DNA from 2 places in the Rhizobium sp. CB3171 genome. Region 2 is predicted to be linked to the other one. Evidence: riboswitches for the same ligand, from Rfam matches in the RefSeq annotation. Region 2 holds a riboswitch; the other holds the start of a gene.
What was found. Region 2 has a riboswitch for S-adenosylmethionine ahead of metA (homoserine O-succinyltransferase). Riboswitches for the same ligand answer to the same signal wherever they lie in the genome.
Positions count from the first base shown of each region.

Region 1: it holds a riboswitch for S-adenosylmethionine, as region 2 does, so the genes downstream of both, QA648_RS00800 (O-succinylhomoserine sulfhydrylase) here and metA (homoserine O-succinyltransferase) in region 2, are expected to answer to the same signal.

Region 1 is NZ_CP121652.1:158,649-165,080, forward strand. It holds gene argF (ornithine carbamoyltransferase) at 1-708, shown strand, start outside; gene QA648_RS00790 (Hsp33 family molecular chaperone) at 756-1,745, shown strand; gene apaG (Co2+/Mg2+ efflux protein ApaG) at 1,822-2,214, opposite strand; gene QA648_RS00800 (O-succinylhomoserine sulfhydrylase) at 2,541-3,725, opposite strand; SAM riboswitch at 3,769-3,847, opposite strand; gene QA648_RS00805 (2'-deoxycytidine 5'-triphosphate deaminase) at 3,920-5,014, shown strand; tRNA gene QA648_RS00810 (tRNA-Gly) at 5,073-5,146, shown strand; gene QA648_RS00815 (acyltransferase) at 5,351-5,938, shown strand; gene QA648_RS00820 (methyl-accepting chemotaxis protein) at 6,023-6,432, opposite strand, start outside.
Region 2 is NZ_CP121652.1:3,326,218-3,332,649, reverse strand. It holds gene QA648_RS16230 (aldose epimerase family protein) at 1-768, opposite strand, end outside; gene QA648_RS16225 (VWA domain-containing protein) at 1,049-2,236, opposite strand; gene metA (homoserine O-succinyltransferase) at 2,239-3,165, opposite strand; SAM riboswitch at 3,214-3,291, opposite strand; gene QA648_RS16215 (NUDIX domain-containing protein) at 3,370-3,792, opposite strand; gene QA648_RS16210 (MoxR family ATPase) at 3,792-4,634, opposite strand; gene QA648_RS16205 (ABC transporter ATP-binding protein/permease) at 4,803-6,432, shown strand, end outside.

The DNA of each region.
Region 1 (6,432 bases), 800 kb from region 2:
GAGACGCTGTTCCTGTCCGGCACGGAAATGCAGCTTGGCCGCGCCGAGACGATCGGCGATACGGCAAAGGTGCTGTCGCGCTATGTCGACGCCATCATGATCCGCACGACCGAACATTCGCGCCTGTTGGAACTCGCCCAGCACGCGACCGTGCCGGTCATCAACGCTCTCACCGACGACACGCATCCCTGCCAGATCATGGCCGACATCATGACCTTCGAGGAGCATCGCGGTCCGATCAAGGGCAAGACCATCGCCTGGACCGGCGACGGCAACAACGTGCTGCATTCGCTGGTCGAAGGGGCTGCCCGTTTCGGCTATCGCATGAACATGGCCGTACCCCTTGGTTCCGAGCCGAAGGATCACTATCTGAACTGGGCCCGCAACGAGGGCGCCGAAATCATGCTCTCGCATGATGCTGACCGTGCGGTCGCCGGCGCCGATTGTGTGGTAACCGATACCTGGGTTTCCATGAATCAGGAGCACCGGGCCCGCGGTCACAATGTCTTCCAGCCCTATCAGGTCAACGCGGCTTTGATGGCACAGGCCGGCAAGGACGCGTTGTTCATGCATTGCCTGCCCGCCCATCGCGGGGAGGAAGTGACGGACGAGGTGATCGACGGTCCGCAATCCGTTGTTTTCGATGAGGCGGAAAACCGCCTTCATGCGCAAAAGTCGATTCTTGCTTGGTGCCTGGGCGCGATCTGAAGATATAGAACCGCGTTTGATGTCGCGGGCGCAGTAGGAGTAGAGCAATGGCGGAAAGTGCAGCCTCGCTGGGTCAATTCGATTTTGCCGGCGACGATCATGTCGTTCCCTTCCAGGTAGAGGGTCTTGATGTCCGTGGCCGCGCCGTGCAGCTTGGGCCGCTGTTGGACGCAATTCTCGCCCGGCACAGCTATCCGGCCCCGGTTGCCCGGCTGCTGGCCGAGGCGGTGGTGCTGACCGTGTTGCTCGGCACGTCACTGAAGTTCGAGGGCAAGTTCACCGTGCAGACGAAGAGCGACGGGCCGGTCGACCTTCTGGTCGCCGATTTCTCGACGCCGGAGAACGTCCGCGCCTATGCCCGCTTCGATGACGAGGCGCTGGCCAAGGCCGTGGCTGCCGGCAAGACCGAACCGGAACAACTACTTGGCAAGGGCGTCCTCGCCTTCACCATCGATCAGGGTCGCTTCAGCCAGCCCTATCAGGGGATCGTCGCGCTTGACGGCGCGTCGCTCGAGGAGATCGCCGGCACCTATTTCCGCCAGTCGGAACAGATCCCGACGCGTGTCCGCCTCGGGGCCGCCGAATTGTTCGATCGCGATGAGGCCGGCAAGCCGCGCCATCGCTGGCGGGCGGGCGGCCTTGTAGCGCAGTTTCTGCCGGAAGCTCCGGAGCGCATGCGCCAGCCGGACTTCCACGGCGGCGACGGCGACACCAGCCTGCGCGCACACGTCGAGGATGACGCCTGGGCGGAAGCCCGCTCGCTGGTCGAGACCATCGACGCCGACGAATTGACCGATCCGCAGGTCGGTACCGAGCGTTTGCTGTTCCGTCTCTTCCATGAGCGCGGCGTGCGCGTTTATGAGCCCAAGGCAGTTTTTGACCGCTGCACCTGTTCGCGCGATAAGCTGAAGGGTGTGTTGCGGGGGTTCTCCGCCGAGGAGGTCGAAGCGAGCCAGGAGAACGGCGAAATCGCCGTCACCTGCGAGTTCTGCTCGACGACCTATCGCTTCGAGGTGTCCGAGGTGACGGCCGCCTGAGCAATCTCAGGAAAGTGCGAAGAGCAAAATGGAGCGGTGAGGCGATGCCGTGAAAGGCCGACCGCTCCAGCGAGCTTCAGTTCAGCGTCCGCAGCAGGTTGGGCGTATCCAGCGAGAAGGCGGGGATCTTGACGTGAAACAGCTTCCCGTCATCCGTCTCCATCTGATAGTGGCCGAACATCATGCCCGATGGCGTGTCGAGCGGGCAGCCTGAGGAATATTCATAGGTATCGCCGGGCCGCAGCCTGGGCTGCTCGCCCACGACGCCCGGCCCGGTCACCTCATCCACCATGCCGTTCTGATCGGTGATGTGCCAATAGCGCGTCACCAGCCGCACGGTGACGGTCGAGTGGTTGGAAATGATGATGCGGTAACCCCAGACGTAACGATCGTCTTCCGGATCGGATTGCTCCTCCAGATAAAAGGGTTCGACAACAACTTCGATGTCGTGTGTTAGTGCGCGATACATGCCTGACACCTTGGTCACTACTCCGAAACGTCGCGCGCTCAAACGAACGCACAAAGGACGCTCCAGCATTTAAGTCTAGGGCACCTTATCCGCTTTCTATGATCCCACGGAAAGCGGGATACTTAGGGGTATCCTATAAAGCGACCTGTTCCGTCAAGGAATGGATTGGTGAAAACGCCTTTGACGGATTAAACCATTCGGATTTTCAGATGTTAGGAATAACTCTAAAGGTTAATTGTCGGCGGTCGAAAGTATAGGCGCACGGTTCGTTTTCGAGATGTGTAAGCCCGCCCGAACAATATTCGGGCGGGTTTGGGTAGATATAGTCAGGCGGAAACTTGTGCCAGAGCGCGGGCGAAATCCTCGACCAGATCTTCGCTGTCCTCGATCCCCGCGGAAAAGCGCACCGTTCCCGGCGAAATGCCGAGTTCGGCACGGGCTTCGTCGGTGAGGTTCTTGTGCGTGGTGGTGGCGGGATGGGTGATCAGGCTCTTGGAGTCGCCGAGATTGTTGGAAATCTTGACGATCTCCAGCGCGTTCTGCAGCTTGAAGGCCGCTTCCTTGCCGCCCTTCAGCTCGAAGGCCACCAGCGTCGAGCCGCCGGTCATCTGCTTGGCGATGATGTCTGCCTGCGGATGGTCCTTGCGGCCGGGATAGATCACCTTGCCGACCTTGCTCTGTTCCGCGAGGAAGTCGGCGACCTTGGCGGCATTCTGCGTCTGCTGCTTGACGCGCAGCGGGAGCGTTTCGATGCCCTTCAGCAGCGTCCAGGCAGTGAACGGCGACATGGCCGGACCGGTGTGGCGGAAATAATCGTGCAGGTTTTCGTCGATCCACTGCTTGTCGGAGAGGATGACGCCGCCGAGCGAGCGGCCCTGGCCGTCGATGTGTTTGGTCGCGGAATAGACGACGATGTGCGCACCGAGCTCCAGAGGCTTCTGGAACAGCGGCGTTGCGAAGACGTTGTCGACCACGACCTTGGCGTCGATCTGGTTGGCGAGCTTGGCGACGGCGGCGATATCCACGACTTCCAGCGTCGGGTTGGTCGGGCTTTCCAGGAAGAACACCTTGGTATTCGGTCGGATGGCCTTTTCCCAGTTCTCGATGAAGCGGCCATCGACCAGCGTGCATTCGATGCCGTATTTCGGCGCCAGCGTCTCGACCACCCAGCGGCAGGAGCCGAACAGGGCGCGGGCCGCGACGATATGATCGCCAGCCTTCAACTGGCAAAGGATGGCGGCGGAAACGGCGGCCATGCCGGAAGCGGTGGCGCGGGCATCTTCGGCACCTTCAAGAGCGCACATGCGCTTCTCGAACATGTCGTTGGTGGGGCTGCCGTAGCGGGCGTAGATGAAGCCATCCGTCTCACCCTTGAAACGGGCTTCCGCGGCTTCCGAGGTGTCGTAGACGAAGCCCTGGGTCAGATAGATTGCTTCGGAGGTCTCGCCGAATTGCGAACGGAGCGTTCCGCCGTGAACGAGCTGGGTTGCGGGGCGCCAAGTCTTGCTCATGCCATCACCACTTTCAAAACAAAAAAACCGGTCGCGAAAGCAGACCGGTTTAACCCCGGTCCTTTTAGCCACTTGTTTAACGTGGCTGCAAGCCGACCGGCCAAATCACCACGGGATAAGTTGCAATACTGCCGTTGACCGCTTGCGTCAATTCCCCGAGTTTGGTTTTGTCTGCGGCAAATTATGGAAGAGGCATGATGGCTCGCACTACTGGAATTTTGGCCGATCGCGCAATTGCGGCGCTCTTCGAAGCGGGGCGGCTGACGAGCGAAAAAGAACTGGATGTCGATCAGATCCAGCCGGCGAGCCTTGACTTGAGGCTCAGTGCCCATGCTTTCCGTGTCCGCGCCAGCTTCATGCCCGGCCCGTCGCATCTTGTCGCCGACAAGCTCGACCGGCTGAAGCTGCATGTCGTCGATCTCTCGGAGGGCGCGGTGTTGGAAACCGGCTGTGTCTACATCGTGCCGCTGATGGAGCGGCTCGACCTGCCGGCCGATATGTCCGCCTCCGCCAATCCGAAAAGCTCGACCGGCCGCCTCGATATCTTCACCCGCGTCATCACCGACCGCGCCCAGGAGTTCGACAAGATCCCGGCCGGCTATTCCGGCCCTCTCTATCTCGAAATCAGCCCGCGCACCTTCCCGATCGTCGTTCGTCGCGGCTCACGCCTGTCGCAGATCCGTTTCCGCGTCGGCCAGGCCATGCTCTCCGAGCCGGAATTGCTGGCGCTGCACGAGAGCGAGACGCTGGTCGCCAGCAAGAAGCCGAACGTCACCGGCGGCGGCATAGCGCTCTCGATCGATCTGGCCGGCGACAAGGAAGGCCTGATCGGTTATCGCGGCAAGCACCACACCGCGGTCGTCGATGTCGACAAGAAGGCGCAGCACGATATTTTCGATTTCTGGGAGCCGCTCTATAGCCGCGGCCGCACCGAACTGATCCTCGATCCGGACGAGTTCTATATCCTCGTCTCGCGTGAGGCGGTCCATGTGCCACCGCATTATGCCGCAGAAATGACGCCCTTCGATCCCCTGGTCGGCGAATTCCGCGTTCATTACGCTGGCTTTTTCGACCCCGGCTTCGGCCACGCCCCCGCTGGCGGTCGCGGCAGCCGCGCCGTGCTGGAAGTGCGCAGCCACGAAGTCCCCTTCATCCTCGAAGACAGCCAGATCGTCGGCCGTCTGGTCTACGAGCACATGCTGGAACAGCCCTCCAGCCTCTACGGCTCCGGCCTCGGTTCCAACTATCAGGCGCAGGGCCTCAAGCTGTCGAAGCACTTCCGGCTGTGATCGCCTATTTGGCGGCCTTGACAGAGGCCGCCAACTGTTGGACATCTCTGAATGTCAGGCGGGTGTAGCTCAATGGTAGAGCAGCAGCTTCCCAAGCTGAATACGAGGGTTCGATTCCCTTCACCCGCTCCAGTTCTTCCTTCATAAACAGCTATTTATAGACGGCCTTACCGAGCGCCTACGCACTTGCCTGTCCGGTCCGAACGCGATGGGCGCACAAGCCTGATTTTCGACGACGGCTGGCGCCGGCGTCATCGCCACAACAATACCCATCTTCATTCAGGTTAATGCCAGATATTCCTGCCAAAAATCATCCCTCGACTGGAAGGGATGCCGATGCTCAATGTTGCGCTGCTTTACAGATTGAGGGCGATCTTCGCGCGCGGTGCATTGAGGATTTCCCGCCGCACGAAAGTGCCGCGCAGCGCGACGATCATCTGGAAGGATGGCAGCGTCAGCATCGGGCCAAAGGCCTTTCTGCGCAGGGGGATCGTTATCGATGCCCAACGCGGCAGCATCGATATCGGCCGGAATGTCTCCCTCAACGACTATACAATTCTGCTGGGACGCGGCGGCATCACGATCGGCAATGACGTGCGGATCGCCGCCCACGCCATGGTGGTGTCGTTCGACCACAATTTCGATGATCCCACACAGCCCATTCGCATGCAGGGCGTCACCAAAAAGCCCGTCGTCATCGAAGACGATGTCTGGATCGGCGCCGGAGCGAAAATTCTCGGCGGTTCTTATATATCCAAAGGTTGCGTCATCGGCGCCAATTCCGTCGTCAAGGGCAGAACCATCCCCTATGGCGTCTATGTCGGCGCTCCCGCGAAGCTGATCAGGCGGCGGGGCGAAGCCGACAGCGTCAGACATGCGGATTTCGAACGGTTTTCTCTCTCCAAAAGAAAAGCGGACCGATAGGCTCCCTCAAACAAACAGGCGGGATGCGATGAAGCATCCCGCCTGTTTTCGTGTCGCGTTATTGCGTCAAGCAGCGTTGCGGGCTCAGAACTCCGTCCAATCCGCGTCCTTCGTGGGAGCCGCCACTGTCTGGCTGCTGCCGCCGAAGGCGCTCATCAGTTTTTGGCCGAGCGCGCGGGCAGGGGAGGGTGCCGGGCGTGCCTTCGTCCCCTCGACGGCGCGAACCGGAGCAACCGCCGGCCGCGGCGCGGGGCGGGTGACGGCGCGCGGCGCGTGGTTCGAGGGGGCCGCGGCCGCAACATAGTTGCCTTCGGTTCCGGTCATGCGGAACTGGCCAAGCAGGGCCGTCAGCGAGGCGGCTTCTGTTGCCAGGCTATGGCTGGCGGCGGTGCTTTCCTCGACCATGGCGGCGTTCTGCTGCGTGCCGTGATCCATGGCGTTGACGGCGGTGTTGATCTCCTGCAGGCCGGCCGATTGTTCGCGCGAGGCCTCTG
Region 2 (6,432 bases):
CACCGAGCGCTTTGCGGTGCGTTCGGACGACAGGCAGAAATTATGGTCGTAGAGCGCCTGTTCGGCCCCATCGAAGCGCATCATCGGCGCCATTTCGCGGAAATCGAAGACAGTGTCGGCGACGGGACGCACTTCGCCCGTCGGCACCTGCTTTTCATCCGTCGGGGTATAGTGGTCGGCGGCGATCATGATGTCGTGGCCGAGCGCGTCGTCGTGGCCATCGAGGTTGAAATAGGCGTGCTGGCAGACATTGGCGAGCGTCGGCTGATCGGCCGTCGATTCATAGGTGACCGAGAATTCACCGTTGCCATGCACCCAATAGGTCGCCTGGATCGTGCAATTGCCAGGATAGCCGGCGCGGCCATCGGGATCGACGATCTTCAGCACGACGCGGTCGATGGCGTGTTCGACGATCGTCCAGTTGCGCTTGGCGGTGTTATCCTTGCCGCCATGCAGATGGGTGACGCCTTTTTCGTTGAGGTCGAGCTGATATTCCTTGCCGTCCAGCGTGAAATGGCCGGCGCCGATGCGGTTGGCGCAGCGGCCGGGCGTGGCGCCGAAATAGGAGGAATGGGCCGGATAATCGGCGAAGTCATCGAAGCCGAGCAGCAGGGACGGGCTATGGCCGTCCAGCCGCAGGTCCTGAATGACGGCGCCCCAGGTCATGATGTGAGCCGTCAGGCCGCCGCCGACGATCTTGACGCGATAGACCGTTTCTCCATCGGCCGTCGTCCCGAAAACTTCCCGCTCCAAATTGTCTTTCGTCATATCAGCTCATCCATTCCCATTGAAAATTCGAGGCCTGACCCTGCCCCCATTTGCGCCGGTCCGCAATCGGTCGATTGCGAAATTTAGGGGCGGCGGGTGGCCGATCAAGTGCCGCTCGGGTTTCTCCCAACGGCTTCGGAACAGGGAGACTGCGCCGGAAATGTGCAATGCGTACGACAGGCCGGCGAGGTGTTTTGTTCGGGTTTGCCGCGGTCTTGTGCCTAGCCATCGCCATCAAGCATGCATGATGAAGACAAGCAGGCAATCAATGTAGATTGTCTCAGCGGGACAGTTCCTTCGTCGCCCTCTCCAAACCACCAAGCGTCAGCGGGTACATCCGCTCCGCAAGCAGACGGCGGATGATTGAGATCGAGGTGGTATGGCTCCAATAGTTTTCGGGCACGGGATTGAGCCAGACGCATTTGCGGAAATGGCCGGTGATACGGCTGAGCCAGGCTTCGCCGGCCTCCCTGTTCCAATGTTCCACGGAGCCGCCCGGATGGGTGACCTCATAGGGGCTCATCGAGGCATCGCCGACGAAGACGACGCGATAGTCGGGACCGAAGGTGCGGATCAGGTCGGCCGTTGCGGTAATATCGGCGCGCCGGCGGCGATTGTCCTTCCATACGCCTTCGTAGAGGCAGTTGTGAAAATAGAAATATTCCATGTGCCGGAATTCGGCGCGGGCGGCGGAGAATAGTTCCTCGACCACACGGATATGATCATCCATCGAACCGCCGACATCGAAGAACATCAACAGTTTGACGGCATTGCGCCGCTCCGGCCGGGTCTGGACGTCGAGATAGCCGTGCTCTGCGGTGGAGCGGATCGTTCCGGAAAGATCGAGCTCTTCGGCAGCTCCTTCGCGCACCCAGCGGCGGAGCCGTTTCAGCGCCACTTTGATGTTGCGGGTGCCGAGTTCGACGCTGTCGTCGAGATTTTGAAACTCGCGCCGGTCCCAGACTTTCGCCGCCTTGCGGTGACGGGACGCGTCCTGGCCGATGCGCACGCCTTCGGGGTTATAGCCATAGGCGCCGAACGGCGACGTGCCCGCCGTACCGATCCATTTCGAGCCGCCCTGGTGCCGGCCCTTCTGTTCGGCAAGACGCTGACGCAGCGTCTCCATCAGCTTTTCGAAGCCGCCTAGCGCCTCGACCAGTTTCTTCTCCTCGTCTGTCAGATGTTTTTCGGCGAGTTTGCGCAGCCATTCCTCGGGGATCGCGACCTGCTCGGCCGGCGGCGCATCGCTGCCGACCGCCTCGACACCGCGGAAGTAATCGGCAAAGACCTGGTCGAAACGGTCGATGAAGCGCTCGTCCTTGATCAGCGCCGCACGGGCCAGATAGTAGAAGGCTTCGACGTCGTAATCGGCGATCCCTTCTTCCATCCCCTCCAGAAGCGACAGGAATTCCCGGAGCGTCACCGGAACCTTCGCTTCCTTCAGTTTCAGGAAGAAGGGAATGAACAAGTTCAGAACCTCTCTTGGCCGATCTCCTCGAGATCATAGGGCGTGGTCTGGTAGATCTCGTTGATCCAGTTGCCGAAGAACAGATGCGCATGGCTGCGCCAGCGGTTCTGCGGCGCGATTTCCGGGTCGTTATGCGGGAAATAATTGTGCGGCATCTTGATCGGCACGCCCGCGTTCACATCCCGAAAATATTCGTCCGCCAGCGAGGTGGAATCATACTCCACGTGATTGAACATGTAGAGCCGGTTGCAGGCCTGCTCGTGGACCAGACAGACGCCCATCTCGCTGGAGTCCATCAGGATCTGTAGCCCCGGCACCTTTTCGATGTCGGCACGGCGCACTTCCGTCCAGCGCGAGACCGGTATGGCGAAATCATCGGAGAAGCCGTTGAGATAGACCGAGGACGGCTTCAGGTTCTGGTGGCGATAGACGCCGAAGGCTTTTTCCTTCAGCGTATATTTCGGCACCCTATGGAAATGATAGGCAGCTGCCATCGCGCCCCAGCAGACGTTCAGCGTCGAGTGGACATTGGTCGCCGTCCAGTCGAAGATCTGCTGCATCTCGTCCCAGTAGGTGACCTCCTCATAATCCAGAAGCTCGATAGGCGCGCCGGTGATGATGAAGCCGTCGTATTTGCGGTGCTTCACCTCCTCCCAAGTCTGGTAGAAGGCGAGCAGATGCTCTTCCGATGTGTTCTTGGCCTTGTGGCCGCCGACGCGGATCAGCGAAAATTCCACCTGCAAGGGCGAGGCGCCGACAAGGCGCGCCATCTGCACTTCGGTCTTGATCTTGTTCGGCATGAGATTGAGAAGCCCGATCTGAAGGGGGCGGATATCCTGCCGGATCGCCACCGTTTCGGTCATCACCCGCACACCCTCGCTCTGGAGGGCTTCGAACGCGGGCAGCGTATCGGGAATCTTGATGGGCATCGTTATCACTCGACAAAAACAAAAAAACCGGCCGCGATAAGAATCGCTACCGGTCCGCACGCGGCCCTTTAGCGACTTTTTTAACGTGGCTGCAAGCCGGCCGGCCAAATCACCACGGGAGAAATTCAATAGACCTGCTGCCCCTGCGGGTCAATGGGCAAGCTTTTCCGGGAAAAGCGGGCGGTTGCGTATGTCGGTTGTCGCCTACAGATGACCAAGGAGCGCCTGCATGCCATAGCCGAGGCGTAGCCTGGCGTCCTCGATCGGCAGCCAGAAGAAACGGAAGCCAATCGGATCGCCGCCGCCGAACGGCGTCATTTCATAGTGAAGCCAGGTGGCGGGCGTCGTCTCGGAGATGCGGCAGCGGAAATAGTGCCGCTGATGATGGTGCTCGCGCCCATCCTTTTCGAACCGATAGTCATGAATGCCGAGCGGATGGAGTTCGTCCGGCGCAAAACCGGTTTCCTCCTCGAATTCGCGCGCCGCCGCCGTTGCGATGCCTTCGCCGGGTTCGACAGTGCCGCCGGGAACCTGGAGTTCGACGGCGGGAAAATCCGGCTCGTCGAATACCAGCAAATGCCGACCGCTCAGCGCGTAGATCAGGACCTTCACGGCATCCGGCTGCATCATTTCCCCTGCCCGCGCGCCATGAAGGCGAGGCGTTCGAAGAGATGGACATCCTGCTCGTTCTTCAGCAAAGCCCCATGCAGCTTTGGCAAGACGCTCTTCGCGTCGCCGCGCAGGGTAGCCGGATCGACGTCGTCGGCGACGAGGAGGCGAATCCAGTCGAGCGCTTCGGAGGTGGAGGGCTTCTTCTTCAGCCCCGGCACATCGCGGATCTCGAAAAATTGGGTGAGGGCCGCCCGCACCAGTGTCTGCTTGATGCCGGGATAGTGCACTTCGACGATGCGCGTCAGCGTTTCGGCGTCGGGGAAGCGGATATAATGGAAGAAGCAGCGGCGCAGGAAAGCATCCGGCAGCTCCTTTTCATTGTTCGAGGTGATGATGACGATCGGCCGGACGGCGGCGCGGATCGTTTCGCCGGTCTCATAGACATGGAACTCCATGCGGTCGAGTTCCTGCAGCAGATCGTTCGGGAATTCGATGTCGGCCTTGTCGATCTCATCGATCAGCAGCACGCATTTCTGCGAGGCCGTAAATGCCTGCCAGAGCTTGCCTTGGCGGATGTAGTTCCTGACGTCATTGACGCGCGCGTCGCCCAACTGGCTGTCGCGCAGGCGCGAGACGGCATCATACTCGTAAAGGCCCTGCTGCGCCTTCGTGGTCGATTTGACATTCCACTCGATGAGGTCGAGACCGAGGGCTGCGGCGACCTGACGAGCCAGTTCCGTCTTGCCCGTCCCAGGCTCGCCCTTCACCAAAAGCGGTCGTTCCAGCCGAATGGCGGCATTGACGGCGACCATCAGATCCTTGTCGGCGATATAGTCCGCGGTGCCCTGAAATTGCATTGGAAGGCTTTCATCAATCTTTCGGGCGCAAGCTATCCCTTGGCCTAATTCGGTTCAAGGCGTGAAACGGTGTATATACCGAACGTGATCGCGCTGATGTATCGCATGGATGGACATGTGAGCAGGTCATGATTAACTGAGGATTAAGTGCGTCGCAGGGAAGTGTTGATGGCAGTTGAAACGCAAGCCAAGCCGAATAACGAGGGAGCGGACCGGGTCGGATACGACTTCAGCGTTCTCTATCGGCTGCGCATGATGTTTTCCGCCTTTTGGAATTCGGCGGTACGCATCAAGATTATTTCTCTTACGATTGCTTTGTTCGCGATTATTCTTGTCACGGCCTATGTCCAGGTTCTGCTCAACAACTGGAATGCGCCGTTTTATGATTCGCTGGCGCGGCGCGATACGGGAGCGTTCTTCCATCAGCTCGGCGTCTTCGGCATTATTGCGGGCCTGCTTTTGGTGCTCAACGTCGTGCAGGCATGGCTCAATCAAATGACCGCGCTTTATATGCGCGAGGGCCTGGCGCGCGATCTCGTCGACCAGTGGCTGCAGGCCAAGCGCGCGCTTCGTCTGGCCTCCTCCGGCCTGATCGGCGTCAATCCGGACCAGCGGCTGCACGAGGATGCGCGTAATCTTGCCGAAAGCACGACGGGTCTTGCGATCGGTCTGGTGCAGGCGACCATCCTGCTCCTGAGCTTCATCGGCGTGCTCTGGGAGCTGTCCAGCGGCATGGTCTTCAATTTCAAGGGCATGAGCTTCTCCATTCCCGGCTATATGGTCTGGGCGGCAATCATCTATGCCGGCTCTGCCTCGTTCCTGAGCCAGCTCGTTGGCCGCCGGCTGGTGCGGCTGAATGCCGACCGCTATTCCAAGGAAGCCGAGCTGCGCTTTGCGCTGATGCATGCCAACGAGCATATGCCGGCGATCACCATTGCGGGCGGCGAGGAGAATGAGCGCCGGCGGATCAATCTCGATATCTCCGCCGTGCTTGCCGTCATCCGTCAGCTTGCCATTGCCAACACCAATCTCACCTGGGTTTCGGCCGGTTATGGCTGGCTGGTGCTGATCATTCCGATCCTGGTGGCTGCGCCCGCCTATTTCTCCGGCGGGCTGACCATCGGTCAATTGATGGTGGCGGTCGGTGCCTTCAACCAGGTCAATACCGCCTTGCGCTGGTATGTCGCCAATTTCGGCCCGATCGCGGAATGGCGCGCCACGCTGATGCGCGTCACCGATTTCCGCCAGGCGCTGACCGAGATGGATGACGGCAAGGTCATGCCGCATACCATTGCTTTCGAGCATGCCGCGCCCGGTGAAATGGTCTGGACGGATATGGAGATTTCCACCAAGACCAGCGAGGATATCATCGAGAACGGTTTCCGTATCCGCGAGGGCACGGTGACGATTGCCGCCGGCGAGCACATCATGGTCAACGGCGATCATGGCGTGAACCGCAGGCTGCTGTTCCAATCGCTGGCGCATCAATGGAATTGCGGCTCCGGAAAGATCAGCCTGCCGCCGATGGAAGACATGCTGTTCATGCCGCACACGCCTTATGTGCCTGGCGGTACGCTACGCGAAGCGATCAGTTTTCCCGAGGATCGGGACACCTATGACGATGCCGCCGTCGAGGCTGCGATGGACAAGGTCGGTCTCGGCCGCCTGAAGAGCCGGCTCGATACGCAGGCGCGCTGGGACCGGCTCCTGGACGATGACGAGCAAAAGGCGCTCGCCTTCGCGCATCTGCTGCTGGCGCAACCGAAATGGATCATCCTCGATGAAGTCATGGAAGGGC